DNA from 3 places in the Pseudomonas sp. G2-4 genome. Region 1 is predicted to be linked to each of the others. Evidence: predicted binding sites of a transcription regulator. Region 1 holds the regulator's gene; each other region holds the start of a gene.

Region 1 (9,634 bases):
GGCAACAACACCAGGTTGGCACTCGCCACGCCATAGATCGTGGCAACGAAGGCCACGGCGATGCCGCTGCCCAGTTGCGACGGATCGGCCAGGTTGCCCATCACATGAATCAGGCCCATCACCGCACCGATGATGCCGATGGTCGGCGCATAGCCGCCCATGCTTTCGAAAACTTTGGCCGCTTCGATGTCGCGGCTCTCCTGGGTGTAGAAATCCACTTCCAGGATGCTGCGGATGGCTTCTGGCTCGGCACCGTCGACTAGCAACTGCAGGCCCTTGCGCGAGTAGCTGTCGGGTTCGGCATCGGCCACCCCTTCCAGGCCCAGCAAGCCTTCCTTACGCGCGGTCAGGCTCCAGTTCACCACCCGATCGATACCGCCGGCCAAGTCCACGCGCGGCGGGAACAGAATCCAGATCAGCACCTGCATGGCACGCTTGAAAGCACTCATGGGCGACTGCAACAACGCGGCACCGACGGTGCCACCCACCACGATCAACGCCGCCGGGCCGTTGGCCAGCGCGCCCAGGTGACCGCCTTCCAGATAATTACCGCCAATGATGGCGACAAACGCCATGACGATGCCGATCAGGCTGAGCACATCCATTACAGGCACGCCTCGACCAGGTGTCTGCCGATGTCATCCAGCCCGTACACCGCGTCGGCGAGGTCCGCTTTCACGATGGCCATTGGCATGCCGTAGATCACGCAGCTGGCTTCGTCCTGGGCCCAGATCGCACTGCCGCCCTGCTTGAGCAGACGCGCGCCTTCACGACCGTCAGCGCCCATGCCGGTGAGTACCACCGCCAGAACTTTGTCACCGTAGGACTTGGCTGCGGAACCGAAGGTAATGTCCACACAAGGCTTGTAGTTCAAACGCTCGTCGCCCGGCAGGATTTTCACCGCGCCGCGGCCATCGATCATCATCTGCTTGCCACCGGGCGCCAGCAATGCCAGGCCAGGGCGCAGGATGTCACCATCCTCGGCTTCCTTGACACTGATGTTGCACAGCTTGTCCAGACGCTCGGCGAAAGCCTTGGTGAAGGCGGCGGGCATGTGTTGGATCAGCACGATGGGGGCCGGAAAATTGGCCGGCAACTGGGTCAGGACCCGTTGCAGCGCCACCGGGCCACCGGTGGACGTACCGATAGCGACCAGCTTGTAGGCTTTGCGCTTGGGTGCCGGTGACGATGTACTGGCGGGCGCCGACCGAGTTGGCGCAGGCGCAGGCGCGCTGCGCACGGGTGCAGGATTGAAACCGCCCGACGCCGCCGGGGCTGGCGCAGGGCTGGGCGCAGGAGCCGGAGCAGGCGCGCTGTAGGCACCGACACGCCGGTTGCTGCGGGAAATGCTATGGACCTTCTCGCACAGCAACTGCCGAACCTTGTCAGGGTTGCGCGAAATGTCTTCGAAGTTCTTCGGCAGGAAATCCACCGCCCCGGCGTCCAGCGCATCGAGGGTTACCCGGGCGCCTTCATGGGTCAGGGACGAGAACATCAATACGGGGGTCGGGCAGCGCTGCATGATGTGCCGCACGGCCGTGATGCCATCCATCATCGGCATCTCATAGTCCATGGTGATCACGTCTGGCTTGAGCGCCAGCGCCTGATCGATTGCCTCTTTGCCGTTAGTCGCCGTACCGACGACTTGAATACTCGTGTCCGCCGAAAGAATTTCCGAGACACGGCGGCGGAAAAAACCCGAATCGTCCACCACCAGGACTTTAACTACCATAAACACTCCGTTAGACGAGGCGCGGCGCTGGGCCACGCCCCTCCAGAATCAAATACGCCGAGCGGCGTAACGCTTGAGCATGCTTGGCACATCGAGAATCAACGCGATGCGACCGTCGCCGGTGATGGTGGCGCCGGACATGCCCGGGGTGCCCTGGAGCATCTTGCCCAACGGCTTGATGACCACTTCTTCCTGGCCCACCAACTGGTCGACCACGAAGCCGATCCGCTGGGTGCCCACCGAAAGGATCACCACGTGGCCTTCGCCCTGCTCCACATGAGCCGCAGAGCTGACCAGCCAGCGCTTGAGGTAGAACAGCGGAAGTGCCTTGTCCCGAACGATCACCACTTCCTGGCCGTCCACCACGTTGGTGCGCGACAGGTCGAGGTGGAAGATTTCGTTGACGTTGACCAGCGGGAAGGCGAACGCCTGGTTGCCCAGCATCACCATCAGGGTCGGCATGATCGCCAGGGTCAGCGGGACCTTGATGACGATCTTCGAGCCCTGGCCCTTGGTCGAGTAAATGTTGATCGAACCGTTGAGCTGGGAAATCTTGGTTTTCACCACGTCCATGCCCACGCCACGGCCCGATACGTCGGAAATCTCGGTCTTGGTCGAGAAGCCCGGGGCGAAGATCAGGTTGTAGCACTCGGTGTCGCTCAGGCGGTCGGCGGCATCCTTGTCCATCACACCGCGTTTCACCGCGATGGAACGCAGCACGTTCGGGTCCATGCCTTTACCGTCGTCGGAGATCGACAGCAGGATGTGGTCGCCCTCCTGCTCGGCAGCCAGGATCACCTTACCGCTACGAACCTTGCCCGACGCTTCACGCTCTTCCGGCGATTCGATGCCGTGGTCGACCGCGTTGCGCACCAAGTGGACCAGTGGGTCAGCCAGGGCCTCGACAAGGTTCTTGTCCAGGTCGGTTTCTTCACCCACCAGTTCCAGGTTGATTTCTTTCTTGAGCTGGCGAGCCAGGTCACGAACCAGGCGTGGGAAACGCCCGAAGACTTTCTTGATTGGCTGCATCCGGGTCTTCATGACCGCCGTCTGCAGATCGGCCGTGACCACGTCGAGGTTCGACACGGCCTTGGACATGGCTTCGTCCTGGCTGTTGAGGCCCAGGCGCACCAGGCGGTTACGCACCAGCACCAGTTCGCCGACCATGTTCATGATCTCGTCCAGGCGTGCAGTGTCGACCCGAACCGTGGTCTCGGCTTCGCTGGCCGGTTTTTCCGCTGGCGCCGCCGCAGGAGCACGGGCGGCTGCAGGAGCAGCAGCCGGGGCAGGCTTGGGGGTTTCGGCCTTGGGTGTCTCAGCCTTGGGCTCGGGAGCTTTGGCAGCCGGCTTTGGCGCAGCCTTGGCCACCGACGCGGCAGCGGCAGGTGCTGCGGCAGCCGTACCGACTTCAGTGAACTTGCCTTTGCCGTGCAGTTCATCGAGCAGCGATTCGAATTCGTGGTCGCTGATCAGGTCGCTGCCAGCCGCGGCGGCAGCCGGCTTGGCCGGCTTTGGCGCGGAAGCGATGGCCGAATCCAGCGCGTCAACGGCAAACGTGCCCTTGCCGTGCAACTGATCGAGCAAGGCTTCGAATTCGTCGTCGGTGATGTCGGAGTTGTCGCCCGCCGCTTTCGGGGCGGCCGGGGCCGCCGCTGGAACGACTGCATCTGGAGCGAACTGGCCTTTGCCATGCAACTGATCGAGCAACGACTCGAACTCGTCGTCGGTGATTTCATCACTGCCGGCGGCAGTCGCACTGGCGGCCGGAGCAGCAGGGGCTACCGGCGCAGCAGGGGCCTCGGCTTGGGCCTTGACGGCGTTCAACGAGTCCAGCAACTGTTCAAATTCGTTATCGGTGATGTCGCCCGATTCCTCGGCGACCGGTTCTTCAACGGCCGCCTCGGCAACCGGAGCGGCTTCGTCAGCCGATTGCGGCTCCGCCAGGCGTGCCAGCGCGGCGAGCAACTCAGGGGTGGCAGCGGTGATCGGCGAGCGCTCGCGCACTTCGGTGAACATGCTGTTGACCGCATCCAGTGCTTCAAGCACCACATCCATCAGTTCCGAATCAACGCGGCGTTCACCCTTGCGCAGGATGTCGAACACGTTCTCGGCAATGTGGCAGCACTCCACCAGCTCATTGAGCTGGAGGAAGCCGGCGCCTCCTTTTACAGTGTGGAAACCGCGAAAAATTGCATTGAGCAAGTCTGCATCATCCGGTCGGCTTTCCAGCTCGACCAGTTGCTCAGACAGTTGCTCTAGAATCTCGCCGGCCTCAACCAGGAAATCCTGAAGGATCTCTTCATCGGCGCCGAAGCTCATTAATGGCTGCTCCTAAAACAGGGCTAAAACTCAGAATCCAAGGCTGGACAGCAAATCGTCCACATCGTCCTGACCGGACATAACGTCTTCTCTTTTATCGGCATGAATCTGCGGACCTTCACCCTGCGAGAGATGTTTTTGTGGATCTTTTTCAGCAAGGATCGCTTCACGGTCGTGTTCGATGCCTGCAAAGCGGTCGACCTGGCTGGCCATCAACACCAGTTTGAGCAGATTGCTTTCCACTTCGGTGACCAATTGGGTCACGCGCTTGATCACCTGACCGGTCAGGTCTTGATAGTCCTGAGCCAGCAGAATGTCGTTGAGATTGCTTGCTACCGCACGGTTATCGGTGCTGCTACGCGTCAGGAAACCGTCGACCCGACGGGCCAGCTCGCGAAACTCTTCAGCGCCGACTTCGCGACGCATGAACCGGCCCCAGTCGGTGCTCAAGGCCTGGGCTTCCTCGCTCAGACCATTGACCAGCGGCGTTGCGCTTTCCACCAGGTCCATGGTGCGGTTGGCTGCGGCCTCGGTCAGCTTGACCACATAACCCAGGCGCTCGGTGGCGTCGGTGATCTGCGAGACTTCCTCGGCCTGCGGCATATGCGGGTCGATCTGGAAATTGACAATCGCGCTGTGCAGTTCACGCGTGAGCTTGCCCACTTCCTGATACAGACCACGGTCACGGGTCTGGTTGAGCTCATGGATCATTTGAACCGCGTCGCCAAAACGGCCTTTTTCAAGGCTGTCGACCAGTTCGCGGGCATGTTTTTTCAGGGTCGATTCAAAATCGCCCATTGAAGATTCGTTATCCATAGCTCCCCCGTGTCGCGGTTAACCGATGCGTTCGAAGATTTTCTCGATCTTCTCTTTCAACGCCTGGGCCGTGAAGGGTTTGACCACATAGCCGTTTACACCGGCCTGAGCCGCTTCGATGATCTGCTCGCGCTTGGCTTCGGCAGTCACCATCAGCACGGGAAGGTGCTTGAGTTTTTCGTCGGCGCGCACATGGCGCAGCAAGTCGATACCGGTCATGCCGGGCATGTTCCAGTCAGTCACCAGAAAGTCGATGCTCCCGCTGTTGAGGACCGGAATGGCAGTGGTGCCATCGTCGGCCTCGACCGTGTTGGTGAACCCAAGGTCACGCAACAGGTTTTTTATGATCCGCCGCATCGTTGAGAAGTCATCAACGATGAGGATTTTCATGTTCTTGTCCAATTCGACCTCCAAGCAGTCTTAAACGCGCCCAGCACCTGAACGCGCCATTTCAATCAATCCGGCACAACACTCGACAACGGTCTGGAGCACAACGGATGGAGACTGGCGCAATGCATGCCAAACCAGCCCCGTTCGCAGTGTCCCCACACTGCAATCAGCGCGCTCGCCACTCCCCCAAACGCCCCCGCAAACGGGCCGCGCACTGGCTGTGTAACTGGCTGACCCGCGATTCGCTGACCCCCAGGACCTCACCGATTTCCTTGAGGTTCAGCTCTTCGTCGTAGTACAGCGCCAAGACCAGTCGCTCACGCTCCGGCAAATTGGCAATCGCATCCGCCAGCGCGCTCTGGAAACGTTCATCTTCCAGGTCACGCGATGGCTCCATGTGAGCACTCGCGCCGTCCTCGTGCAGCCCTTCGTGTTCGCCGTCCTGCAGCAGGTCGTCGAAACTGAACAGGCGACTGCCCAAGGTATCGTTCAAAATCCCGTAATAATCATCGAGACTCAATTGGAGTTCGGCCGCAACCTCGTGATCTTTAGCGTCACGCCCGGTTTTAGCTTCAATAGCGCGAATCGCATCACTGACCATACGGGTATTACGGTGCACCGAACGCGGCGCCCAATCGCCCTTGCGGACTTCATCGAGCATCGCCCCACGGATGCGAATACCGGCATACGTCTCGAAACTGGCGCCCTTGCTCGCGTCGTATTTGTTCGACACTTCGAGCAGGCCGATCATGCCGGCCTGGATCAAGTCCTCGACCTGAACACTGGCCGGCAACCGCGCCAGCAAGTGATAGGCGATACGCTTGACCAGGGGCGCATAACGCTCGATCAGTTCGTATTGGGCGTCCCGTGCCGATTTTTTGTAGAGATGGTTGTAACCGCTGGCAGTCATAGCACGGGCCCTGCTGTTTGTTGCACAAGACGCTCGACGAAAAATTCCAGATGCCCGCGAGGGTTGGCCGGCAGTGGCCAGGTATCCACCTTTTGGGCGATAGCCTTGAACGCCAGCGCACATTTGGAACGGGGAAAGGCTTCATAAACGGCGCGTTGCTTCTGGACGGCCTTGCGTACGCTTTCGTCGTAGGGCACTGCGCCGACGTACTGTAGGGCAACATCCAGGAAACGATCCGTGACCTTCGTCAACTTAGCGAACAGATTGCGCCCTTCCTGCGGGCTCTGGGCCATGTTGGCCAGGACGCGGAAGCGGTTCATGCCGTAGTCACGGTTCAATAATTTGATCAGGGCGTAGGCGTCGGTGATAGACGTCGGTTCGTCGCAGACCACCAGCAGCACTTCCTGGGCGGCGCGGACGAAACTGACGACCGAGTCACCGATACCGGCAGCCGTATCGATCACCAGCACATCGAGGTTGTCACCGATGTCGCTGAAGGCCTGGATCAGGCCAGCGTGCTGGGCCGGGGTCAGATGAACCATGCTCTGGGTGCCAGAGGCAGCCGGCACGATGCGAATACCGCCCGGCCCCTGCAGCAGCACGTCGCGCAGTTCGCAGCGACCTTCGATGACGTCCGCCAGCGTGCGCTTGGGTGTGAGCCCCAGCAGCACATCGACGTTCGCCAACCCCAGGTCGGCGTCCAGCAGCATGACCCGTCGGCCAAGCTCTGCCAGAGCCAGGGACAAGTTCACTGACACGTTAGTCTTCCCGACGCCACCTTTGCCGCCGGTCACCGCGATCACCTGTACGGGATGCATGCTGCCCATGTTCGTTCTTTACCTTGTCTTACTTAGACGGAGGCCACATTACTGGCTGCGCGTTCACATTCTGAACAATGCATGGCAGACCATCGATGTAGGTACAAAAAATATTCATGATTACCTCAGCCGACCTGCTTGGTCGGGCTGTGGTAGATATCAGCGAACATGTCAGCCATGGCTTCCTCGCTGGGTTCTTCCTGCATTTGCACACTCACGGCACGACTGACCAGTTGATGACGGCGCGGCAGATGCAAATCATCCGGGATCCGCGGTCCGTCGGTCAGGTAGGCCACCGGTAGTTCATGACCGATCGCCAGGCTCAACACCTCGCCCAGGCTTGCCGTTTCGTCCAGCTTAGTCAGGATGCAACCGGCCAGCCCGCAGCGTTTGTAGCTGTGGTATGCGGCGGTTAGAACCTGCTTTTGGCTGGTGGTTGCCAACACGAGATAATTTTTTGACCGAATGCCGCGCCCAGCCAGGCTTTCGAGCTGCATGCGCAGGGCCGGATCGCTGGCTTGCAGGCCGGCGGTATCGATCAGCACGACGCGCTTGCGCAGCAACGGTTCCAGCGCCTGGGCCAGGGACTGGCCCGGGTCCACATGGGTCACCGACACATTGAGGATCCGGCCCAGGGTCTTGAGTTGTTCCTGTGCGCCGATACGGAAACTGTCCATGCTCACCAGGGCAATGCTCTGGGCGCCGTACTTGAGTACATAACGGGCCGCAAGCTTGGCCAGGGTGGTGGTCTTGCCCATGCCGGCAGGGCCGACCATCGCAATCACTCCACCCTCTTCCAGCGGCTCGACTTCCGGCGTAGCAATCATCCGCGCCAGGTGCGCCAGCAACATGCGCCAGGCCTGGCGAGGCTCTTCGATACCGTTGATCAGCGCCAGCAGGTCGCGGGACAACGGACCGGACAGGCCGATGCGTTGCAGGCGACGCCACAGGTTGGCCTGGGCCGGACGGCTGCCTTGCAGCTGGTTCCACGCCAGGGAGCCGAGCTGAACTTCCATCAGTTCACGCAGGCTGTTGAGTTCAAAGCGCATCGAGTCCAGGGCACGTGGATCGATACCAGCGCTTGGCGCGGCCGGAGCCGGTGCCACACGACGCGGCTCGACCTGGGCCTGCTCGACCAGCGGTTCGGCAGCGGTCAACGGCAGGCCGGCAGTCAGCGGCTGACCGGCGAACAATTGACGGTTGGTGCCCGCGCTGGCCTGGCCTTCGCTGCTGCGCAGGCTCAATTCGGCCTGGGCGCTGGCGATACGCGATTGGGTCTTGCGCAGCTCGTCCTCGAGTTCCATGTTCGGAACGCGCGGGGCCAGCGCCGACAATTTGTAATCCAGGGCCGCCGTCAACTCGACACCGCCAGCGATCCGGCGATTGCCAATGATGGCTGCTTCAGCGCCCAGCTCGTCACGAACCAGCTTCATGGCCTGACGCATATCGGCGGCGAAAAAACGCTTCACTTGCATAAACCACTACCTCAGCCGTTGGGCCCTACTGTCGCAACGATGGTCACTTGCTTGTTGTCCGGTATTTCCTGGTACGCCAGCACATGCAGCCCCGGGACCGCGAGGCGACCGAATCGCGAGAGCATCGCGCGAATCGGTCCGGCCACCAGCAGGATCACCGGTTGGCCTTGCATCTCCTGCCGCTGGGCTGCATCAATCAGCGAACGCTGCAGCTTCTCGGCCATGCTTGGCTCCAGCAGAACACCCTCTTCCGAGCCTTGTCCTGCCTTCTGCAGACTATTGAGCAATATCTGTTCCAACCTTGGTTCCAGAGTGATCACAGGCAGCTCAGACTCAGTGCCTACAATGCTTTGGACGATTGCGCGGGATACGCCGACCCGAACCGCAGCCACCAGGGCGGCGGTATCTTGACTCTTGGAGGCGTTGTTGGCGATAGCCTCGGCAATGCTGCGAATGTCGCGTACGGGCACCTGTTCGGCCAGCAGCGCCTGCAACACCTTGAGCAACTGCGACAACGACACCACGCCCGGCACCAGCTCGTCAGCCAGCTTCGGCGAGCCTTTGGCCAGTACTTGCAGGAGTTGCTGGACTTCTTCGTGGCCAATCAGCTCGCTGGAGTGCTTGTACAGAATCTGGTTCAAGTGGGTCGCCACGACGGTACTGGCGTCCACCACGGTGTAGCCAAGGGACTGAGCCTGGGCTCGCTGGCTGATTTCGATCCACACCGCTTCCAGGCCAAAAGCCGGATCCTTGGCGGTAATGCCGTTGAGCGAGCCGTAGACCTGCCCCGGGTTGATCGCCAGCTCGCGGTCCGGGTAGATCTCGGCCTCGGCCAGGATCACGCCCATCAGCGTCAGGCGATAGGCGCTAGGCGCCAGGTCGAGGTTGTCGCGGATATGCACGGTGGGCATCAGGAAACCCAAATCCTGGGACAACTTCTTGCGCACGCCCTTGATTCGCGCCAGCAACTGCCCTCCCTGGTTACGGTCGACCAATGGGATCAGGCGGTAACCGACTTCCAGGCCGATCATGTCGATTGGCGTCACGTCGTCCCAGCCCAGCTCCTTGGTTTCCATGGCGCGGGCCGGCGATGGCAGCAGTTCCTGCTGGCGCTTGACCTCTTGCAGGGCCTGGACCTTCTGCACGTTCTGCTTCTTCCAGAACAGGTAGGCAC
Region 2 (9,634 bases), 1.8 Mb from region 1:
TTTCCAGCAACTGGCAAGCAACACCCAGGCCCTGCTCAAGGCCCTCGGCGTGCAGAAAGCCATCGTGGTGGGTCACTCCACCGGCGGCATGCTCGCCACCCGTTATGCCTTGCAGTTTCCCGATCAGGTCGAGCGCCTGGCGATGGTCAATCCCATCGGCCTGGAGGACTGGAAAGCCCTCGGCGTGCCCTACCGCACCGTGGACCAGTGGTATGAGCGCGAGCTGAAACTCAACGCCGATGGCATTCGCAATTACGAGCGCACGACTTATTACGGCGGCCGCTGGAAGCCGGAGTTCGACCGCTGGGTGGACATGCTCGCCGGACTGAACAAAGGGCCTGGCCACACGCAAGTAGCCTGGAACTCGGCGCTGATCTACGACATGATCTTCACCCAGCCGGTCTATTACGAGTTCAAGGACCTGACAGTGCCCACCCTGCTGCTGATCGGCACCTCTGACACCACCGCCATCGGCAGCGATATCGCACCGCCAGCGGTGAAAGCCAAACTGGGCCGTTATGAAGTGCTGGGCAAACAGGTTGCCCAACTGATTCCGCGCTCGACCCTGGTGGAGTTCCCCAATCTGGGGCATGCCCCGCAGATGGAAGAGCCAGGCCGGTTCCACCAGGCCTTGCTGGGCTGGCTGAACAAACCCATCCCCTGACGAGGTGTTCCATGGCGGTGCAAATAGCAGTCATCGACGATTGGCAAGACGTGGCCCGCGACGTGGTGGACTGGTCGGTGCTGGACAGCATCGGCCAGGTGACCTTTATCCACGACTTTCCCGCCGACCACGACACCCTCGCCGAGCGCTTGCAGCGCTTCGAGGTGATCTGTGTGATGCGCGAACGCACAGTGTTCGACGAAGGCCTGCTGCGGCGCCTGCCGAATCTCAAGCTGTTGCTCACCGGCGGCATGCGCAATGCCGCCCTGGACCTGAAAACTGCCGCCAAGCTGGGCATCCAGGTGTGCGGTACCGACAGCTATAAGCACGCCGCCCCCGAATTGACCTGGGCGCTGGTCATGGCCCTGACCCGCAACCTGGTCCAGGAAGCCAATGCCCTGCGCGCCGGCCTGTGGCAGCAAGGTTTGGGCGGTGATCTGCACGGCAAGACCCTGGCGATCCTCGGCCTGGGGAGCATCGGTACGCGGGTGGCGCAGTTCGGCCAGGTGTTCGGCATGCGGGTGATCGCCTGGAGCCAGAACCTCACCGCTGAAAAAGCCGCTGAAGCCGGCGTGACCTACGTCAGCAAGCAGGCACTGTTCGAGCAGGCCGACATTCTCTCGGTCCATCTGGTGCTCAGCGAACGCACCCGTGGCCTGGTGGATGCCCAGGCACTGGGTTGGATGAAACCTGGGGCGCTGCTGGTCAATACCGCGCGCGGGCCGATCGTCGATGAGCCCGCCCTGATCGATGCCCTCCAGCATAAGCGCCTGGGCGGCGCGGCCCTGGACGTGTTTGCTCAGGAGCCCTTGCCGTCCGACCACCCGTTCCGGACCTTGGATAACGTGCTGGCCACGCCGCATGTGGGGTACGTCAGCCGGCAGAATTATCGGCAGTTCTATTCGTTGATGATTGAGGATCTGCGGGCCTGGGCGGCGGGGAAGCCGATCCGGTTGTTGACGCCGGTTGGTTGAGCTGGAGACGTAGATTCCTGAGCTCCCGGCGTTTTATAGCTCGTGTGTATATCCGTTGCTGCGGTCACGGCTACTTAGGGTTCCGCCAGCCGCCGTTACAAAAAACGGATATACACACAAACCTCAGAACAAAAGATCAACCTCAAAGCCACCATCATTGATCAACCGTCCTCAACCCCGCCCGGGTCGATTTGCCCAAGGCATCGCTGAAAAAACGGCTAGCCTCCGAAATCATCGTGCGATGAATATCCTTACGATCAACGCCATCAGCATCAGTACACAACGCAGGCATCGCAACAATCTGCTCATCAGTACACGGCGCCAAAAACACAAAATGCCCCGCCCCCGCCAGCGTCTTGAAATCCGGTGCCGTGGGCAGTTTGCGAGCCAACGCTGCAGCATTCTTATCAAAGGCCACCAGCTTGTCCCCATCCCCGCTGTACAACAACACCGGCACATGCACGTCAGCCAGGGTATGACGACCGAACTTCAAGCTCAACGGTGCCATGAGCAACAACGCCCGAACGCGAGGGTCGGACACGGGCTGCAGGTCGTCACGGTCAGCGATCAGTTCACCCTGGGTGTTACAGGCGTCACGGTCATCCGGCCGCTCCTGGCAGTAATGGCGCAGGCGATTGAGGTCCGGCGTCGCACCAGACAGGATCAGCGCAGTTTCACCACCGGCGGAATATCCGATCACCCCGACCTGCCCGGCATTGACGAACGGTGAGAGCATCGGATCATTCAGCGTCGCGGTGATCGCTTCGGAAATCTGGATCGGCCGACCGTACAGGTTACTGAGGGTACCGAGCCGGCTGTGATCCTGGGCGTTATCACCAGGATGAATCACCGCCACCACCACAAACCCCTTGCGCGCCAGGGCGGTGGCCAGGTCATGCAGGGCCAGCGGTGTGCCGGTGTTGCCATGGGACAGCATCAACAACGGAAAGCGGCCGATGGCGATCTGCGCCTCTGGTGCGGCGTCGATCTGGTAGCCGCCCAACTGGCTGGACTGTTCCTTATCGATGGAGGGATAGAAAGCAATGGCGTGCATGGGCTGCTGATCCAGCGGATCGAGAAAGCTCAGCTCATGGAAACCGGCGCTCCAATGCGGATGCGGTGCCGGCGCGGCCTGCACCGAACCCAGGCTGGCGAGCAAGCACAGCAGTAGCCCTGCACCAAGACGTGTCATCGATTCTTATCCTCACCAGCAGAGAGAGGCTCTTGTCGCTCGCCGATTTGGTCGCGCATAACCTGTGCCAAAAGGCTGATGCCAGATGCAGGAAAACTCCGCACCCTGGCCATTCATGACGACCAGAATACAGAGTTTTCCCAAGGTTGCCCGAACGGGCTCGGTGTTTTTACACAAGCCTTACGCAGCGGCGAACTGCTCGCCAATTTGCGCCTTGGCTTCGCTCATGGCCTTGGTGCGCATGTCGTCACCGTAAGCCAGGCCCTCGGCGCGGACGAACTCGATGTCGGTGATTCCCAGGAAACTGAACATATGCTTGAGGTAGTCCTCATGGGCCACGCCACTGGGTTTGCCAGAATGCAGGCCGCCTGCGGTCGAAACAATCACCAGCTTCTTGCCACCGCACAGGCCTTCATAACCGCTTTCAGTGTAGCGAAACGTCTGCCCGGCCACCGCGATGCGATCGATCCAGGCCTTGAGCTGGGTCGGAATGGTGAAGTTGTACATGGGCGCGGCGATGACCACGGCGTCTGCTGCCAGGAATTCGGCCATCGTGGTCGTGCTGAGCTCAGCCTCGTGTTGTTGGGCGGCGTCGCGCAGTTCAGCGCTGGTCCCGGCGGCGACCAGGGTCTGGGCGGAAAAGTGGCTGATGGCGTCGGCGGCCAGGTCACGGTAGGTTACGACCACGTCCGCCTCGGCGGCTTGCCAGGCCTGGACCACTTCACGGCTCAATTGGCGAGAAGCGGAATTGTCGCCAAGGATGCTCGAATCGATGTGTAAAAGTTTCATATGTGTGCTCTCCAAGTGAGGATCGCGACCTGGCGATCAATTGCGGACAATCCTATCGATGAAACCAATAGTCGATAAGACGGCAAAAATGCGATAGTTCGTTCCACTGACAGGACAATCGAGCCCGGCATGCAAGACCTCAACGATCTCTACTATTTCGCCAAAGTCGTCGAATCCGGTGGATTCGCCGCCGCCGGGCGCCTGCTGGGCATCCCCAAGTCGCGGCTTTCCCGGCGTATCGCCGAGCTGGAAGCACGCCTCGGTGCCCGCCTCCTGCAGCGCACCACCCGCCAGTTGAAACTGACGGCTGTCGGCGAGCGGTATCTGCGCCATTGCCAAGCCATGCTGCTGGAGGCCGAAATGGCCGACGAGGCGGTGGCGAGCATGTCCAGCGAGCCCCGCGGGCGCCTGCGGGTATCGAGCCCCGTGGGGTTGGCCCATCAGGTTCTGCCGGTAGCGATCAGCGCCTTCCTGGCCAAATACCCCCAGGTACAACTGGAAATGATCCTGGTGAATCGCCGCGTGGACTTGGTAAGTGAAGGCATCGATGTCGCCTTGCGCGTGCGCGATGTGGGCGACGAAGACCCGTTGCTACTGACCCGGCGCTTGCGCCAGGCGCGCCTGATCGTGGTCGCCAGCCCGGCACTCATCGAAGGACGGCGGATCGAAACCCCAGAAGATCTCAAGCAACTGCCCGTGCTAGGAGCGCTGGAGGCTGATCGCCTGGTACACCTGCGCCTGCTCAATACCGATGGACAACGTGTCGAACTGGCCCTTGAAGCACGCCTGGGCATCGATGACTTCGTCGTGCGTCAAGCCTGTGTCCTCGCTGGCCTGGGTTTTACCTTATTACCCGGCATGTATTGCGAGCAGGAATTGCAGGACGGCACACTGGTGGAATTATTGCCCGGATGGTCGCTGCCCGATGGTTGGCTGCAGGCGGTCTACCCGCATCGTCGCGGCATGCTGCCGGCGGTGCGCGCATGGATCGACCATCTGGTGGAAGCGTTTGAGAGCTGTGGAGATAGAAAGCTATGAGTTTGAGCGAAGAGGATGTCGCGCGGTTTTGCCTGAGTTTGCCCGGCGCCCGGGAAGACTACAAATGGGGCGGCGTGCGGGTGTTCTCCGTCGCCGGGAACAAGATGTTCGCCCTCCAAGGCCTGCGCGGGGATTCGTTGGCGTTCAAGGTCGACAAGGACTTGTTCCTCGGTCATTGCGACCGCCCGGGTATTCATCCGGCGCCTTATCTGGCACGGGCCCAGTGGATCATCATGGAGGTGCCCTACCCGCTGGGTGCCGAAGAACTGCGTGGCCTGCTGCAACGCTCTCACCAATTGGTGGTCAGCAAATTGCCCAAGCGCGTGCAGATCGGGTTGCTGCTCTAGAACAAAGTCAGCAGACGCCCCAGGAACAGCTGGTCAATCCAGAACACTTGGTGCAGCAGCACGATGAACCAGAACACCACCTGGAACGACACTTTGCGGGTCTTGTGGCGAAACAGCTGCTGGGCCAGCAGTGCCCCCGGCCAACCACCCGCCAGCGCCACGGCATGCAACACGTTCTCTGGAATGCGCCAGACGTCGGCACGGGCCTTACGCTTGTCGCTCCAGTACAGCAGAAACGCCACCAGACTGACGAGCCCATAGGCTGTCATCGGCACCCAGGACACCGCTCGCACGCCGAGCAAAATCGACCCGAACAGCGGCAAGGCACACAGCAGCGCAAACACGATCAGCTTGAGTCGCAGATTCTGCACGGCCCCATTGGCGTTGCGCGCGGCGTGTTTGCGGGCGCCCGGATCGGTCATGGCTTGGCAGCCGTCCAGTCCACCCAACCGAACTGCCAGGTGGCCAGAATCAGCAGGCCGAAAGCGATCCGGTACCAGGCGAACACCGCATAGCTGTGGCTGGCGATGAATCGCAGCAGGCCTTTGACCGCAATCATGGCGAAAATGAACGCGGTGACGAAACCGATGGCGAACACCGGGAAGTCCGCCGGAACGAATAGCTCCCGGTACTTATAGCCGGAGTAGACGGCCGCCCCGACCATGGTCGGCATCGCCAGGAAGAACGAGAACTCGGTCGCGGTCTTGCGCGACAGCCCGAACAACAACCCGCCAATAATGGTCGCGCCTGAACGGGAAGTGCCGGGGATCATCGCAATGCACTGGGCCAGACCGACTTTCAGCGAATCCTTCCAAGTGATCTCGTCCACTGTTTCGGCGTGCACCTGGTGCTGGCGCTTCTCCGCCCAGAGCATGACCAAGCCACCCACCACCAGCGCCGCGGCCACGGTGATCGGATTGAACAGGTATTGGTGGATCAGGTCGGCAAACAGTACGCCCAACACCACGGCCGGCAGGAAGGCGATCAGCAGGTTGGCGGTAAACCGACGGGCGCTGGGTTGAGTCGGCAGGCCCAGTACCACGTCGAAGATTTTGCGCCGAAACTCCCAGACCACGGCCAGGATCGCACCCAGCTGGATGATAATGTTGAACGCCATCGAACGCTCGCCGCCAAACTCGAGCAAGTCAGCGACAATGATCTGGTGCCCCGTGCTGGAAATCGGCAGGAACTCCGTCAAACCTTCTACCACGCCAAGAATCAGTGCCGAAAAGGCGGTCCACAAATCCATTCATCCCCCAAAAAAGACCTTGTTTGTGCAGGTCTCATTTAATATTCAAGTGTCGTGCAGGTACGCGCAGCGGGTGCAAGATAACTGCGACCGCGCGAAAAAAACCAATGAAAAATCAACTAGGGCTCAGGTTTTGCGCTGCGGGGCCGAAATCCTATCAGACAAGCCCTGATAACGCTGCCGCGTTATGACTCAGGTCAATTACGGATAACTGCCGGGCGCTACAGTGCCGGCCGTCGTTATGACAAGAATAAAAAACCGGAGTGACAGCGTATGAATAGCTTGCGCAGTGTGTCGATCAGTCGACGCTTGTGGCTCATCTTGGTCGTGGCCATCGTGATGTTGTTCACGTTAGGCGCTTTTATGCTTAAACAGATCCATACCGACCTTTATCAAGCCAAGGTGCAAAAAACCCAGCATGTGGTGCAGACCGCCAATGGCGTACTGACCTACTACCATGGCCTGGAAACTGCCGGGACCCTGACCCGCGATGCTGCACAAAAGCAGGCCCTCAGTGCCGTGCGTGGCCTTCGCTATAACCAGAGCGACTATTTCTGGATCAACGACCTGACCCCGGTCATGGTCATGCACCCGACCAATCCGAAACTCGAAGGCCAAAACCTCTCGGCCATTCGCGACCCAAACGGCTTTGCGCTGTTCAACGAGATGGTCGCCATTGCCAAGGCCAAGGGTGCCGGCATGGTTAATTACCTCTGGCCGAAGCCGGGCGCCGAGGCGCCGGTGGAAAAAACCTCCTACGTCCAACTGTTCGAACCCTGGGGCTGGATCATCGGCTCGGGCGTGTACGTGGATGACGTTCAGATTGAATTCCAGTCTCAAGTGATCAAGGCCTCGGTGATCGGACTGGTGATTACCCTGGTCATGGCACTGTTATTGACCCTGATCGTGCGTAGCATCGTTCGCCCCCTGCAGGAAACGGTCAACGCCATGGCCAACATCGCCAGCGGCGAAAGCGACCTGACCCGGACCCTCGACACCCACGGCCAGGACGAGGTGACTCAACTGGCGCGGCATTTCAACGCCTTTACCGCCAAGTTGCGCCAAGTGGTGACGCAGTTGCAAGCCTCGGCCGGCGCGCTGGGGCAATCCTCCAACGAGATGGGCAACGACGCCGCCCAGGCCCAGGAGCGCAGCCAGCAGCAGTCACAGCAAATGGAACTGGTGGCCACCGCGATCAACGAAGTGACCTATGGCGTGCAGGATGTGGCGAAAAACGCCGAACACGCCGCCAGTGAGATGCGTGACGCCGAATCCCAGGCCCAGCAAGGCCAGGTCAATATCGACGGCAGCTTGCAACAGATCGACCGCCTCTCCCAGACCATTGACCAGGCCGTGGAAGTGATCCGCACCCTGGCGAGCGAAAGCACCCAGATCGGCAGTGTGCTGGAGGTGATCCGCTCCATTGCCGAGCAGACCAATCTGTTGGCCCTCAACGCCGCCATCGAAGCCGCTCGCGCCGGTGAGCAAGGCCGGGGCTTTGCGGTAGTGGCCGATGAAGTGCGGCTGCTGGCCCAGCGCACGCAAAAATCCACCGCCGAAATCCAGGCGATGATCGAACGCCTGCAGAACCATTCCGAAGCCGCGGTGAAAGTCATCAGCGACAGCAGCCGCGCCTCGCAGTTGACCATCGAACAGGCCGGCCTCGCGGGTGCCAGCCTCAGCGCTATCGGCCAGGCCCTGCGTAACCTCAACAGCCTGAACGCGTCCATCGCCAGCGCCACCCTGCAACAAGCCCATGTGGTGGAAGACATCAACCAGAACGTCACCCAGGCGGCGGGCCTGTCCCACAGCACCGCCGTGGCGGCCGAACAGTCCAGCCTGGCGAGCACACGCCTCAAGGCGCTGAGCGAAGAGTTGAACGGGCTGCTCAAGCAGTTTCGCGTCTAAGTGGGAACTGTTGTGATTCATTATGGCGAGGGAGCTGCTCCCGCTTGAGTGCGAAGCACTCACAAAAAAGGGGCCGCTACGCAGCCCAGCGGGAGCAAGCTCCCTCGCCACGGCACATTCAGCATTGATGTTGGAGCTGCCCACGCCATAACGTTTACAATCCCCGCCCTCTTTTACTTCCCCAAGGAACCGCCATGTCCGGGCTTGAACTGTTTGCCGCAGCCCTCGGCGTGATTGCTGTCTGGTTGACCGTCAAGCAGAACCCCTGGTGCTGGCCCATCGGCCTGGTCATGGTGCTCCTGTACAGCTGGATTTTCTTCGAGGTGAAGTTGTACTCGGACATGTTGCTGCAGGTGATCTATGCCGTGCTGCAACTCTATGGCTGGTGGCAATGGACCCGCGCCGGACAGCATCACGAGGGACGCCAGGTGACGCGCCTGGGCGGGCCATCGGTGCTGCTCGGCCTGGCCATCGGAGCCGCGGGCAGCTTGCTGCTGGGCGCTGCCATGGCGCACTGGACCGACGCCGCCCAGCCCTGGCTCGACGCCGCGCTCACCGGTTTCAGCCTCGTGGCTCAGTGGTGGATGGCGCAGAAACGTGTGCAATGCTGGCCACTGTGGATCGCCCTGGACATCATCTTCGTTGGGCTGTTCATCTACAAAGGCCTGCACCTGACCGCCGCGCTCTATGCCCTGTTTACCCTGTTGGCAGTGCAAGGTTGGCGCGAATGGCGTGCCGACCCGGCCCTGCGCGCATGAAAGTGGTCGTGCTGACCGGCCCGGAATCCAGCGGCAAAAGCTGGCTGGCGGCGCAACTGCAGGCGCATTTTGGCGGTTTGCGGGTGGACGAATACGTTCGCCACTTCATGGAGCAGACCCAGCGTGATACCTGCCTGGATGACATCACCGACATCGCCACCGGCCAATTGGCCTGGGAGGACGCCGCCCGTGCCCGTCAACCGGCGTTGCTGGTCCTCGATACTCATCTACTGAGCAATCTCCTCTGGAGCCAGACCCTGTTTGGCGACTGCCCAACCTGGCTCGAACCGGCCTTACTGGCGCGCCATTACGACGTGCACCTGCTGCTGAGTCCTGAACAGGTGGAATGGACCGGTGACGGCCTGCGTTGCCAGCCTGCGCTGGAGGAGCGAATGAAGTTTTTCGAAGCGCTCAAGAACTGGCTGGTCCGCCATCAGCAACCCCACCAGGTGATTGAAGGTAATTGGGCGCAACGGCGAGAGCAGGTGTTTGCAACCGTAACCCGCCTGCTCCAGTCCTGACCCTCTCCCACCGGCTGTGCTGTTTCACTCCTGATACAGCTTAACCGCGTCAAACCCGGCCCCAGAGCGCATCAACGGGATTGTCATCACTGTTGTTAACTTACTGAAACACCCTTCTTGCAGGCCTTGTTCCCCAGCCAAGCGATAGCGCACGGCCATTAGCTGTAGCGAGCCCCGTCTCACGGATGAAACAG
Region 3 (9,634 bases), 1.6 Mb from region 1:
ATTTCAAATAGCCGGGACGGTAGCGTCCTACTTCGTTGAGGAAATCTTCCAGGCGCATGTTGCGCGTGACGATCAGCCCGTCCGCCCAGGCGCCAGCGTCCATGTCCAGCGATGGCGCCAGTGTCGCTGTCGATGGGGTGATCACATAGCTTTGCCCGGCAGTGACCTGGATGGGCGCGCCGTTGTCGTTGCGGTGGGAACGGATCGCCACGCTGCCGCGGGTGACGCTCAAACGGGTGCAGTCGCTGTCCTGGCGCACGACGAAGCGCCCGTCCAAACCTTCGAACAGGCCGTGCCGGCTTTGTACCAACAGGGGGCGCCCAGGGTCGCGGCCGCAAGTGACCATGATTTCACCGCGGGCCAGGCTGATCAGGCGCTGCCTGGCCGTGTAGTCGAGGTCGACGGCGCTGCCGGTGTTGAGTTCAAGCCGTGTGCCGTCGGGCAGCTGGAAACCGCGACGTTCACCCGTGGCGGTGGCGAAGTCGGCGCTCCACGGCTGCCAGCCCAGATCTTTGCCCAGCCAGGCGGCGGAGCCCATCAGCGCAATGCCGGACAAGAGCTTGAGGGCTTGACGCCGGCCGAGGCGCTGGGCGCTGTTTTCCAGGGTATCGAGGGCGATGTGGGCGCCGGGCACTGCCCGCAGGTTCGAGGTCAATTCGTTATGCAGCGATTGCACCCGTTGCCAGGCCAGTTCGTGCTCAGGGTGGGCGGCGCGCCAGGCGTCGCACTGTTGGCGCAGGGTGGGGTTGGCGGCATGGTTGCGCAGGCGCAGCAGCCAGTTGATCGCTTGCCGGACCACCTGCTGAGGCGGGCCGTTACGTCGGCTCTGTAAGTGATCCATGGGTTCAGCTTTCATAGCGCAACACATAGCAATGGTACAGCGCATCGGCGACATAACGTTCCACCGAGCGCAGCGAAATGCCCATCTGTTCGGCAATCTGCTTGTAGGTCAGGTCTTCGCACTGGGCCAGCAGAAACGCCCTGCGCACTTTCGGCTTGAGGCCTTCGAGCATTCTTGCAATGGCCTCCAGCAATTCCAGAATCAGGGCCTGGGCTTCGGTGCCGGGGGTTTCGGCCTCCGGCAGGTGGGCGATGGTTTCGAGGTAGGCGCGCTCGATTTCTGCTCGACGCCAATGGTCGATCACCAGGCCTTGGGCGATGGTCCGCAGAAAGGCGCGTGGCGCCTTGAGTTCCAGGCGTTCGGTACGTTGCAGCAGGCGAACGAACGTGTCCTGGGCCAGGTCGGCCGCATCGGCGGCATTGCCCAAACGGTCGCGCAGCCACGTATTGAGCCAGCCGTGATGACGGCTGTAGAGCGCCTGTACTGCAAACTCGGGAGATGACATGAACGCGACGGCCTGGCTATCACAAATGATAATAGGTCGCATTGTCATCAGGAGGTGGCAAATTTGCAACCACCGTTCACCGGCCGCTGAAGGTGGCCGCGCTTTGTGCTTCTACCCCTCGTCGGTCAATTTCATATAACCCTCATTTTTTCCTGATGCTTGCCGAAAGAATAGTAAGCGTGCACCAAAGTGGAGCATGGCAGAATGCCTGCTCGTGCTTTTCACATGAAATATTGCAACTGGAATGCATCCCTACTCTTTGCATAAGAAGTCCGTCGATGAATCTAAAGTTCAGCCATAAAATCCTTCTGGCCGCCTCGGGTGTGGTGGTTCTAGCCTTTGCCCTATTCACGCTCTACAACGATTATTTGCAGCGAAATACCATCGCCCGTAGCCTCGAGTCCTCCATCGAGCAATCCGGTGACCTGACGGCCAGCAGCATCCAGAACTGGATGAGTGGGCGGATACTGGTGCTGGAAAACCTGGCGCAGAACATCGCGCATCAGGGCACCGGTGCCGATTTGCCGGGGCTTGTCGATCAGCCGGCGCTGACGTCGAATTTCCAGTTCACGTACGTGGGCCAGGCCAACGGTGTTTTCACCCAGCGTCCTGACGCAAAAATGCCCGACGGCTACGACCCGCGCCAACGGCCCTGGTACAAGCAGGCCGTTACCACCGATAAAACCATGCTGACCCCCCCCTACCTCGCGGCGGTCGGCGGCTTGGTGGTGACTATCGCGCTGCCGGTGAAGCACAAAGGTGAATTGCTCGGTGTGGTGGGTGGCGACCTGAGCCTGGAAACCTTGGTGAAAATCATCAACTCCGTGGACTTCGGCGGCATCGGCCATGCGTTCCTGGTCAGCGGCGACGGTCAGGTGATCGTCAGCCCGGACAAAGACCAGGTGATGAAGAACCTCAAGGACATCTACCCCGGCACGCCGGTGCGCATCGGCAAAGGCATCCAGGAGGTTGAGCTGAACGGGAAGGACCGCATTCTTTCGTTTACCCCGGTCACTGGCCTGCCGAACGCTGAGTGGTACATCGGTCTGTCGATCGATAAGGCCAAAGCCTACGCACCGCTGAGCCAGTTCCGCACGTCCGCGTTGATTGCGATGTTTGTCGCGGTGGCGGCCATTGCGTTGCTGCTGAGCATGTTGATCCAGGTGTTGATGCGTCCGTTGACCACCATGGGCCGCGCCATGCAGGACATCGCCCAGGGCGAAGGCGACCTGACCCGGCGCCTGGTCGTGCAGGGCAAGGATGAGTTCGCGGTGCTGGGTGGCTCGTTCAACCAGTTCGTGGAGCGGATTCACGCTTCGATTTCCGAAGTATCCTCAGCGACACGGCAGGTGCATGACCTGTCGCAGCGGGTAATGACTTCGTCCAACGCCTCGCTCGTCGGCTCGGATGAACAGAGCGCCCGCACCAACAGCGTAGCCGCGGCCATCAACCAGCTGGGCGCCGCGACCCAGGAAATCGCCCGCAACGCCGCCGACGCTTCACAACACGCCAGCGGTGCCAGCGAGCAGGCTGACGATGGGCGCCAGGTAGTGGAAAAAACCATCCAGGCCATGACCGAGCTGTCGCAGAAAATCAGCCTCTCGTGTAACCAGATCGAAACACTGAACGCCAGCACCGATAACATCGGGCACATCCTGGACGTGATCAAGGGCATCTCCCAGCAAACCAACCTGCTGGCCTTGAACGCGGCCATCGAAGCGGCCCGTGCCGGTGAAGCCGGACGCGGTTTTGCGGTGGTGGCCGATGAAGTGCGCAACCTGGCGCATCGCACCCAGGAGTCGGCGGAAGAAATCCACAAGATGATCACCTCGCTGCAGGTCGGCTCCCGTGAAGCGGTGACCACGATGAACGCCAGCCAGGCGTCCAGTGAAGAAAGCGTGGAAGTCGCCAACCAGGCCGGGTTGCGGCTGGTCAGCGTGACGCAGCGCATCGGCGAAATCGACGGCATGAACCAGTCGGTGGCCGCCGCGACCGAAGAACAGACCGCCGTGGTGGAAACCCTGAACATGGACGTCAGCCACATCAACCTGTTGAACCAGCAAAGCGTGGCCAACCTCAATGAAACCCTGAAGGATTGCGATGCCTTGTCGCAACAGGCCAATCGGTTGAAGCAACTGGTGGACAGCTTCAAGATCTGAGGCCTTAGCTGACATCACCGCAAGCTGAGCCACCGCCATCGCGAGCAAGCTCGCTCCCACAGGGGATTGGCGGTGAGCCTGGATCTTGGGTTCACTGCAACTCAATGTGGGAGCGAGCTTGCTCGCGATGGCGTCGGTAAAGCCACCAGCACCGCCAACAGACCCACCGCTTTCGCGAGCAGGCTCGCTCTCACAGAGGATTGGCGGTGAGCCTGGATCTTGGGTTCACTGCAACTCAATGTGGGAGCGAGCTTGCTCGCGATGGCGTCGGTAAAGCCACCAGCACCGCCAACAGACCCACCGCTTTCGCGAGCAAGCTCGCTCCCACAGGGGATTGGCGGTGAGCCTGGATCTTGAGTTCACTGCAACTCAATGTGGGAGCGAGCTTGCTCGCGATGACGGCGGCACAGGCAACATCAGCGGCACTGATCCACCGCCATCGCGAGCAAGCTCGCTCCCACAGGGGATTGGCGGTGAGCCTGGATCTTGGGCTCACTGCAACTCAATGTGGGAGCGAGCTTGCTCGCGATGGCGTCGGTAAAGCCACCAGCACCGCCAACAGACCCACCGCTTTCGCGAGCAAGCTCGCTCCCACAGGGGATTGGCGGTGAGCCTGGATCTTGGGTTCACTGCAACTCAATGGGGGAGCGAGCTTGCTCGCGATGGCGTCGGTAAAGCCACCAGCACCGCCAACAGACCCACCGCTTTCGCGAGCAGGCTCGCTCCCACAGGGGATTGGCGGTGAGCCTGGATCTTGGGTTCACTGCAACTCAATGGGGGAGCGAGCTTGCTCGCGATGGCGTCGGTAAAGCCACCAGCACCGCCAACAGACCCACCGCTTTCGCGAGCAGGCTCGCTCTCACAGAGGATTGGCGGTGAGCCTGGATCTTGGGTTCACTGCAACTCAATGTGGGAGCGAGCTTGCTCGCGATGGCGATCTTCAATGCAGCACAGGCCGCTCAGCCCAATGCTTGAACCTCAAGCCAACCCAATCCCTGTGGCGAGGGAGCTTGCTCCCGCTCGGCTGCGAAGCAGTCGTAAACCGGCGGGTGCGGTGTGTCTGATGCTCCGCATTTGGCAGGTTTTGGGGCCGCTTCGCGGCCCAGCGGGAGCAAGCTCCCTCGCCACGGGGTTTGTCGATTGCCTTAAGTGAACAACATTACCCCCCACCTCAGGGAAGGGTTATGCCTTCGGCGAACATCCCCTGCACATTCCCCATCGCCTCATCGGCAAACCCTTGCAGGAAATCCCTGAATCCCGACGGCGTATGGGCGTCGGTGTGGTCGGCGATGATGGTCCAGGTGGCGCGGCAGCGGTTGTCCGCCAGGGGCTCGACGCGCATGGCCGCCCAGAGGTTGTCGATGCCCAGGGTGTTGTAGATCAGCGTCCAGGTCATGTGCATGGCCTGGTCGTCACGGCTGTTGAGCTGTTCCACCACCAGGTTCTGGCCGTCGCGGAAGAACTTCTTACGCAGGGACCGCACGCCGTCGCCGGTCATTTCGATACGCTCCAGCGCCGGAATAAAACGGTTGAATCCGCCAAAATCGCCCACCACTTCCCAGACACGCGCCGCGTCGGCCGGTACTTCCACCGAGGTTTCGACCTGGCAGGCGTGGGGGTTTTTGATCAGGGTGTCGGGTTGAAATGCACTCATGGTCTTGCTCCTTGTTTTCAATTGAGGGTGCTTCAGATGAAATCGATGGCCTTGAGGTAGTCGGCGCCACGGCGCAGCAGGGCCGGGGATTTTTCCGGGTAGCAAGCGCCCATCTGCCGGACACCGGCGCGGGCGTTGTCGTGGCTGATTAGCGAGATGTCGCCGATGTCTTCCTCGAAGCCGTTGAGGTAGAAACCCAGCACGCCAAACAGCGCGTTGTCGGCATCGACTCGGCCCAATTGCTGTTGCCAGTCGGCGACGCTCACCAACGAAAACTCCCGGCCGCTGTCGCGGAACGACGCCACATAGGCGTCCCAGCTCAACGGCTCGGGGTTGTGCAGGTTGAACACCGCGTGCGTCGGCTGGTAGCGGCTGGCGTGGAAGGCGATGAAGCGGGCCAGGAAATCCACCGGCATCAAGTCGAAATTGAGCGACAGGTCCGGCACCTGACCGAGTTGAATCGAGCCCTTGAGCATCAGCATCAAGCGGTTTTTGTGCGGTTGGCAGACCCCGGTCAGGCTGTTGAAACTGATGTTGCCGGGACGGAACAGATTGACCAGCACGCCACGTTCGCGGGCCCGCTGCAGGATCCGTTCGCCGACCCATTTCGACAGGTTGTAGCCGTTCTTGATGTAGATCGGCGGCGTCTTCGCGGCGGGCTGCTCCAGGACCTGCCCATTGGCGTCCAGGGCGCTGGAGGCCGAAAGCGTGGAGACGAAGTTGAAGATCTTCTTGCTGCGCCCTTCACACAGGCGCAGGCATTCGAAGATCGGCTCCACGTTGTCCCGCGCCAGCGACGCGTAGTCGAGCACATGATTGACGTGGGCCGCGTTATGCACCAACGCGCCGAAGGTGCGGTCGATGCGGGCGTAGACGTCATCCGCCAAACCCAACTGCGGCTGGGTGATGTCGGCGGCGTAGACGCTGACGCGACTCAGGTCCAGGTGCGACAGGCGATTGTCCTGCAAGGCCTGGGAAAAACGTTCAGCCGCGCTTTGCCCAGCGGATGCGCGCACCAGGCAGGCGACTTCGGTGGCGCCCCAGGCCAGCAACGCCTCGACGATGTGCACGCCGAGAAAGCTGTTGGCACCGGTCACCACCACCTTGTGCACATCACCGCACTGGCTGATGGGTAACGGTTCGAGGTTGAGCTCGGCTTCGGCATCGATGAAGGCCTGGGGACTGAGGGTCGATGCGCTGCTCTGCCCGGAATCGTCCAACAACTGCGCCAAGGTCATCAGCGTGGGCGCTTCAATGAAACGATTGATCGACAAGCTGCGCCCGAACGTCTGGCGGATGCTCAACAACAGTTGCGACAGCAGGATCGAATGCCCACCGAGATTGAAGAAACTTTCGTCCGTGGCAATGTCTTCGACCGGCAGTTCCAGCAGCTCGGCCCACAGTTGCTGCAACTGTGTTTCCAGTGCGTTCTGCGGCTGGCGCCGCTGGCTTCCGACATGGACCTGCACCGCGGTTGCCAGCAACGCCCGACGATCGACCTTGCCGTTAGTGGTGTACGGCAGGCAGGGCAATTCGACATAGGCCGCCGGGTGCATGTAGCTGGGCAGCGTGTTTTGCACATGCTCGCGCAAGGCCTGGAGGGCAGCGCCGGGGCGGTCCTCCTTGGGGTGGACCAGAAACGCCAGGATCCGCCGCCGCTCATCGACCCCCACCGCCACCTGGCGAAACAACTGGCTTTCCCGCAGGCAGTGCTCGATTTCCTCGGGCTCGACCCGAAAGCCACGGATTTTCACCTGGTTATCCCGGCGCCCGCTCAGTTCGATACCGCTGTCGGTCCACTGGGCGATATCGCCCGTGCGATACACCCGCAAGGTTTGCCCGGCGGGCAGCGTCAAGTTGAGGTAACGGGTCGCCGTCAGCGTCGGGTCATTCAAGTAACCCAGGCCCACGCCCGGCCCGGCGATGTACAGCTCGCCCGGCGTGTCTTGCGGTACCGGTTGCAGCTGTTCGTCCAGAATCAGCACCCGACCATTGGCGATGGGCACGCCGAGATTACGATTGTTGTCGCCGACACCGAATTGCCGCGTCGTCGCCAGCACCGTGGTTTCGGTCGGACCATAAATATTGTGGAACCTGCACTGCGGCGCGAGCTGTTCGATCACGAAGGGCTCACAGACATCGCCACCGGTAATCAGATGCGCCAGGCCCATCGGCGCGTCCAGTGGCATCACGCTCAGGAGCGCTGGCGGCAGGAACGCGTGAGTCACTTGCTGTGCGCCCATCAGCTCCACCAATTGCTGTGGATCGCGGCGCTGGTCTTCGCTGGGGACCACCAGTAACGCGCCCTGGATGAAGGTCGGCAAAATATCCAACAGCGATGCGTCGAAATTGATGGTGGAAAACTGCAGCGCCCGACTGTCGCGCTGCAAGCCGACATAGTCGCCATACCAGGCGCAGAAATGGCTGAGGTTGCGATGGCTGAGCAACACGCCTTTGGGTTGGCCGGTGGTGCCGGAGGTGTAGATCGCCACGGCCGGCTCGTCGATACCCGTCACCCGACGGATCAGCGAGACGGGGATGCCGGGCTTGGACGCCGGCAACCGATGCACGTTCAGCGTCGGCAGCACGAGGTCGTCCAAGTCGCTGTCGCCGTCATGCAGCAACAGGCCCGCCCTGGCGTTCTCCAGGATAAAGCGCCGACGTTGCGCCGGGTGTTGCGGGTCCAGCGGCAGGTACACGGCGCCGCAACCCAGCACCGCCAGGATCGCTGCGTACAGGTGTGACGACTTGGGCAGGCAAACGCCGATCACCAGCGGTTGGTCGGAGGCTTGCCGGAGCTTTTCCAGCATGGCGTGCTGCAACCTCAGCGCCAGGCCACGCAAGGATTTATAGTCGGTGAGCCGGCCCTCGACCCACAGGGCCGGTTGCGTCGCGTCATCGAGCATGCGCTGTTCGATGCTGTGCATCACCGGCACTTCGGCCGCGGCCAATAGCCAGGGCACTGGCGGCCGGTTGAAACGGTGCTCGAAGGCCAGTGGCTCCAGCGCATCGAGTGCCTGCAACGGTTGATCGGCTGCGTCAGCCGGCACCGTTGGCCAGTGATCGAAGCAGGCTTCATCCCGGGAAAACTGGCTGACCAGCCGCGCACCGTCCTCGACCACCGCCGCCAGCGTACGCAGCCTTAGGGACTGGCCGTTGCCGTCGCTGTGCTCGGCAATGGCCTGTCGCGACAATAGCCGCTGCCCACCGTCGCGGAACACCACCACCGGTTGCGGCAATGCCTGACCGGGCATTGCCGGCAATGCCACGCGCACCTGAAGGCGCAGCCGGGCGTGGATGACGCTCGACAGCGTACCGTCGTCGATCAGCACATCCACCGCATCGTGGCGGGCCAACGATTCATGAACGACGACCCCATGGCCGTGCAGTTCAAGTTCCTGGGCCAGTTCGATCATGGCCTGGCTTGTGCCAGACACTGCAATTTCGAGGCGTCTCATTGGAGGATCCTCATGGGGTCAGGTAGTCGGCGATGGCGTCGCGCACGCAGGGGGAGGCGAGCATGGAGCTGCTGCGCAAAAAGCGTGTGATGTTGCCCACCAACGGGTGAAAACGATTGATGGGGTAGGCCAGCGCACTGGCGTCTTCACGCAGCGACTGGCGCACCGATTCGTCGACGGGCAGGTGGGTGATCAGTGCGCAATCGAACGCCTGCTGCAGATCGCTCGCCAGGTACTGGGCGATGAAACCGGGCAGCAAGCGCGCAAGTGCCTCGCGGTCCTCTTCGGGCGCGGTGCGCCAGTAGATCTGCACCAACCGCGTCCAGAAACCGGAGTGCCGGCCCTCGTCCAGCAAGTGGTCGGCCATCAAGCCCTTGATCGAAGCCTTGACCGAATCATCGCGAGCGAACGCGGCCACTTCGTTGGTCACGGTGTTTTCGGCGATGGCGATGCAGATCAGTTCCATGGCGCTGAGCAAATGCTCCGGCGCCTGGGCCAGTGTCGCGGGAATCGCGCGGCTGAGTTCAATCTGCGAAGGCAGCGGGATCGGTGCGATGCCGGTCATGTCGATGGTCTGTTGCATGAAGTCCATCGCCACCAGTGCGTGATAATCCTCGTCGACCACCACCGTCATTGCGTCATAGCGGCAGGCGAAGGGGAATTCGATGCCGAAGCTGTTCTTGGCGATGCGTCGGGCGGTGTGGTCCACCAATTCAGTCTCGAAAATCACCACGTCGTTGATGAACTTGTAGAGGCTCTGCACCAGCACAAAATCGCGCAGTTGCGGGCAATGACTGAGAAAGGTCTGGCTGTGCACCAGCGGTTGACGGCTCATGGGGAAGATCAGCTTGTCGTCGTCTTCCACCCGGCGCCGTGGTCGGGTGCGGATGGTGGCGCGGCTTTCCCAGGCGTCGGCAAAGGATTGGTATTCGACGGCGTTCATGGCGTCACCTGTGCAACGGGTTGAGCCATGCTCTGACGCAGCCCGTCCCACAGCGCCGCGCGACTTTGAACGGC

Evidence for each region. The regulator FliA, encoded in region 1, starts transcription of late flagellar genes. The targets are predictions, from matches to a motif close to CTAAAGTTTNNNNNNNNNNNGCCGNTAA.
Region 2: QNH97_RS15255 (methyl-accepting chemotaxis protein) is a predicted target of FliA. The motif match lies at 6,379-6,406, and genes of this name have one in related genera.
Region 3: QNH97_RS00550 (methyl-accepting chemotaxis protein) is a predicted target of FliA. The motif match lies at 1,488-1,515, and genes of this name have one in related genera.

What each region holds. Positions count from the first base shown of each region.
Region 1 is NZ_CP125957.1:1,737,649-1,747,282, reverse strand. Features, by position in the region: gene QNH97_RS07780 (flagellar motor protein) at 1-605, opposite strand, end outside; gene QNH97_RS07775 (protein-glutamate methylesterase/protein-glutamine glutaminase) at 605-1,732, opposite strand; gene QNH97_RS07770 (chemotaxis protein CheA) at 1,781-4,051, opposite strand; gene QNH97_RS07765 (protein phosphatase CheZ) at 4,082-4,867, opposite strand; gene QNH97_RS07760 (chemotaxis response regulator CheY) at 4,886-5,257, opposite strand; gene fliA (RNA polymerase sigma factor FliA) at 5,424-6,167, opposite strand; gene fleN (flagellar synthesis regulator FleN) at 6,164-6,994, opposite strand; gene flhF (flagellar biosynthesis GTPase FlhF) at 7,111-8,460, opposite strand; gene flhA (flagellar biosynthesis protein FlhA) at 8,472-9,634, opposite strand, start outside.
Region 2 is NZ_CP125957.1:3,512,585-3,522,218, forward strand. Features, by position in the region: gene QNH97_RS15215 (alpha/beta fold hydrolase) at 1-664, shown strand, start outside; gene QNH97_RS15220 (D-2-hydroxyacid dehydrogenase family protein) at 676-1,638, shown strand; gene QNH97_RS15225 (alpha/beta hydrolase family protein) at 1,793-2,830, opposite strand; gene QNH97_RS15230 (FMN-dependent NADH-azoreductase) at 3,011-3,619, opposite strand; gene QNH97_RS15235 (LysR substrate-binding domain-containing protein) at 3,749-4,657, shown strand; gene QNH97_RS15240 (MmcQ/YjbR family DNA-binding protein) at 4,654-5,004, shown strand; gene QNH97_RS15245 (DUF1294 domain-containing protein) at 5,001-5,426, opposite strand; gene QNH97_RS15250 (undecaprenyl-diphosphate phosphatase) at 5,423-6,253, opposite strand; gene QNH97_RS15255 (methyl-accepting chemotaxis protein) at 6,527-8,161, shown strand; gene pnuC (nicotinamide riboside transporter PnuC) at 8,356-8,919, shown strand; gene QNH97_RS15265 (AAA family ATPase) at 8,916-9,440, shown strand.
Region 3 is NZ_CP125957.1:106,315-115,948, forward strand. Features, by position in the region: gene QNH97_RS00540 (FecR domain-containing protein) at 1-841, opposite strand, end outside; gene QNH97_RS00545 (sigma-70 family RNA polymerase sigma factor) at 846-1,346, opposite strand; gene QNH97_RS00550 (methyl-accepting chemotaxis protein) at 1,625-3,505, shown strand; gene QNH97_RS00560 (SRPBCC family protein) at 4,677-5,159, opposite strand; gene QNH97_RS00565 (non-ribosomal peptide synthetase) at 5,192-8,617, opposite strand; gene QNH97_RS00570 (diiron oxygenase) at 8,628-9,560, opposite strand; gene QNH97_RS00575 (DUF3050 domain-containing protein) at 9,557-9,634, opposite strand, start outside.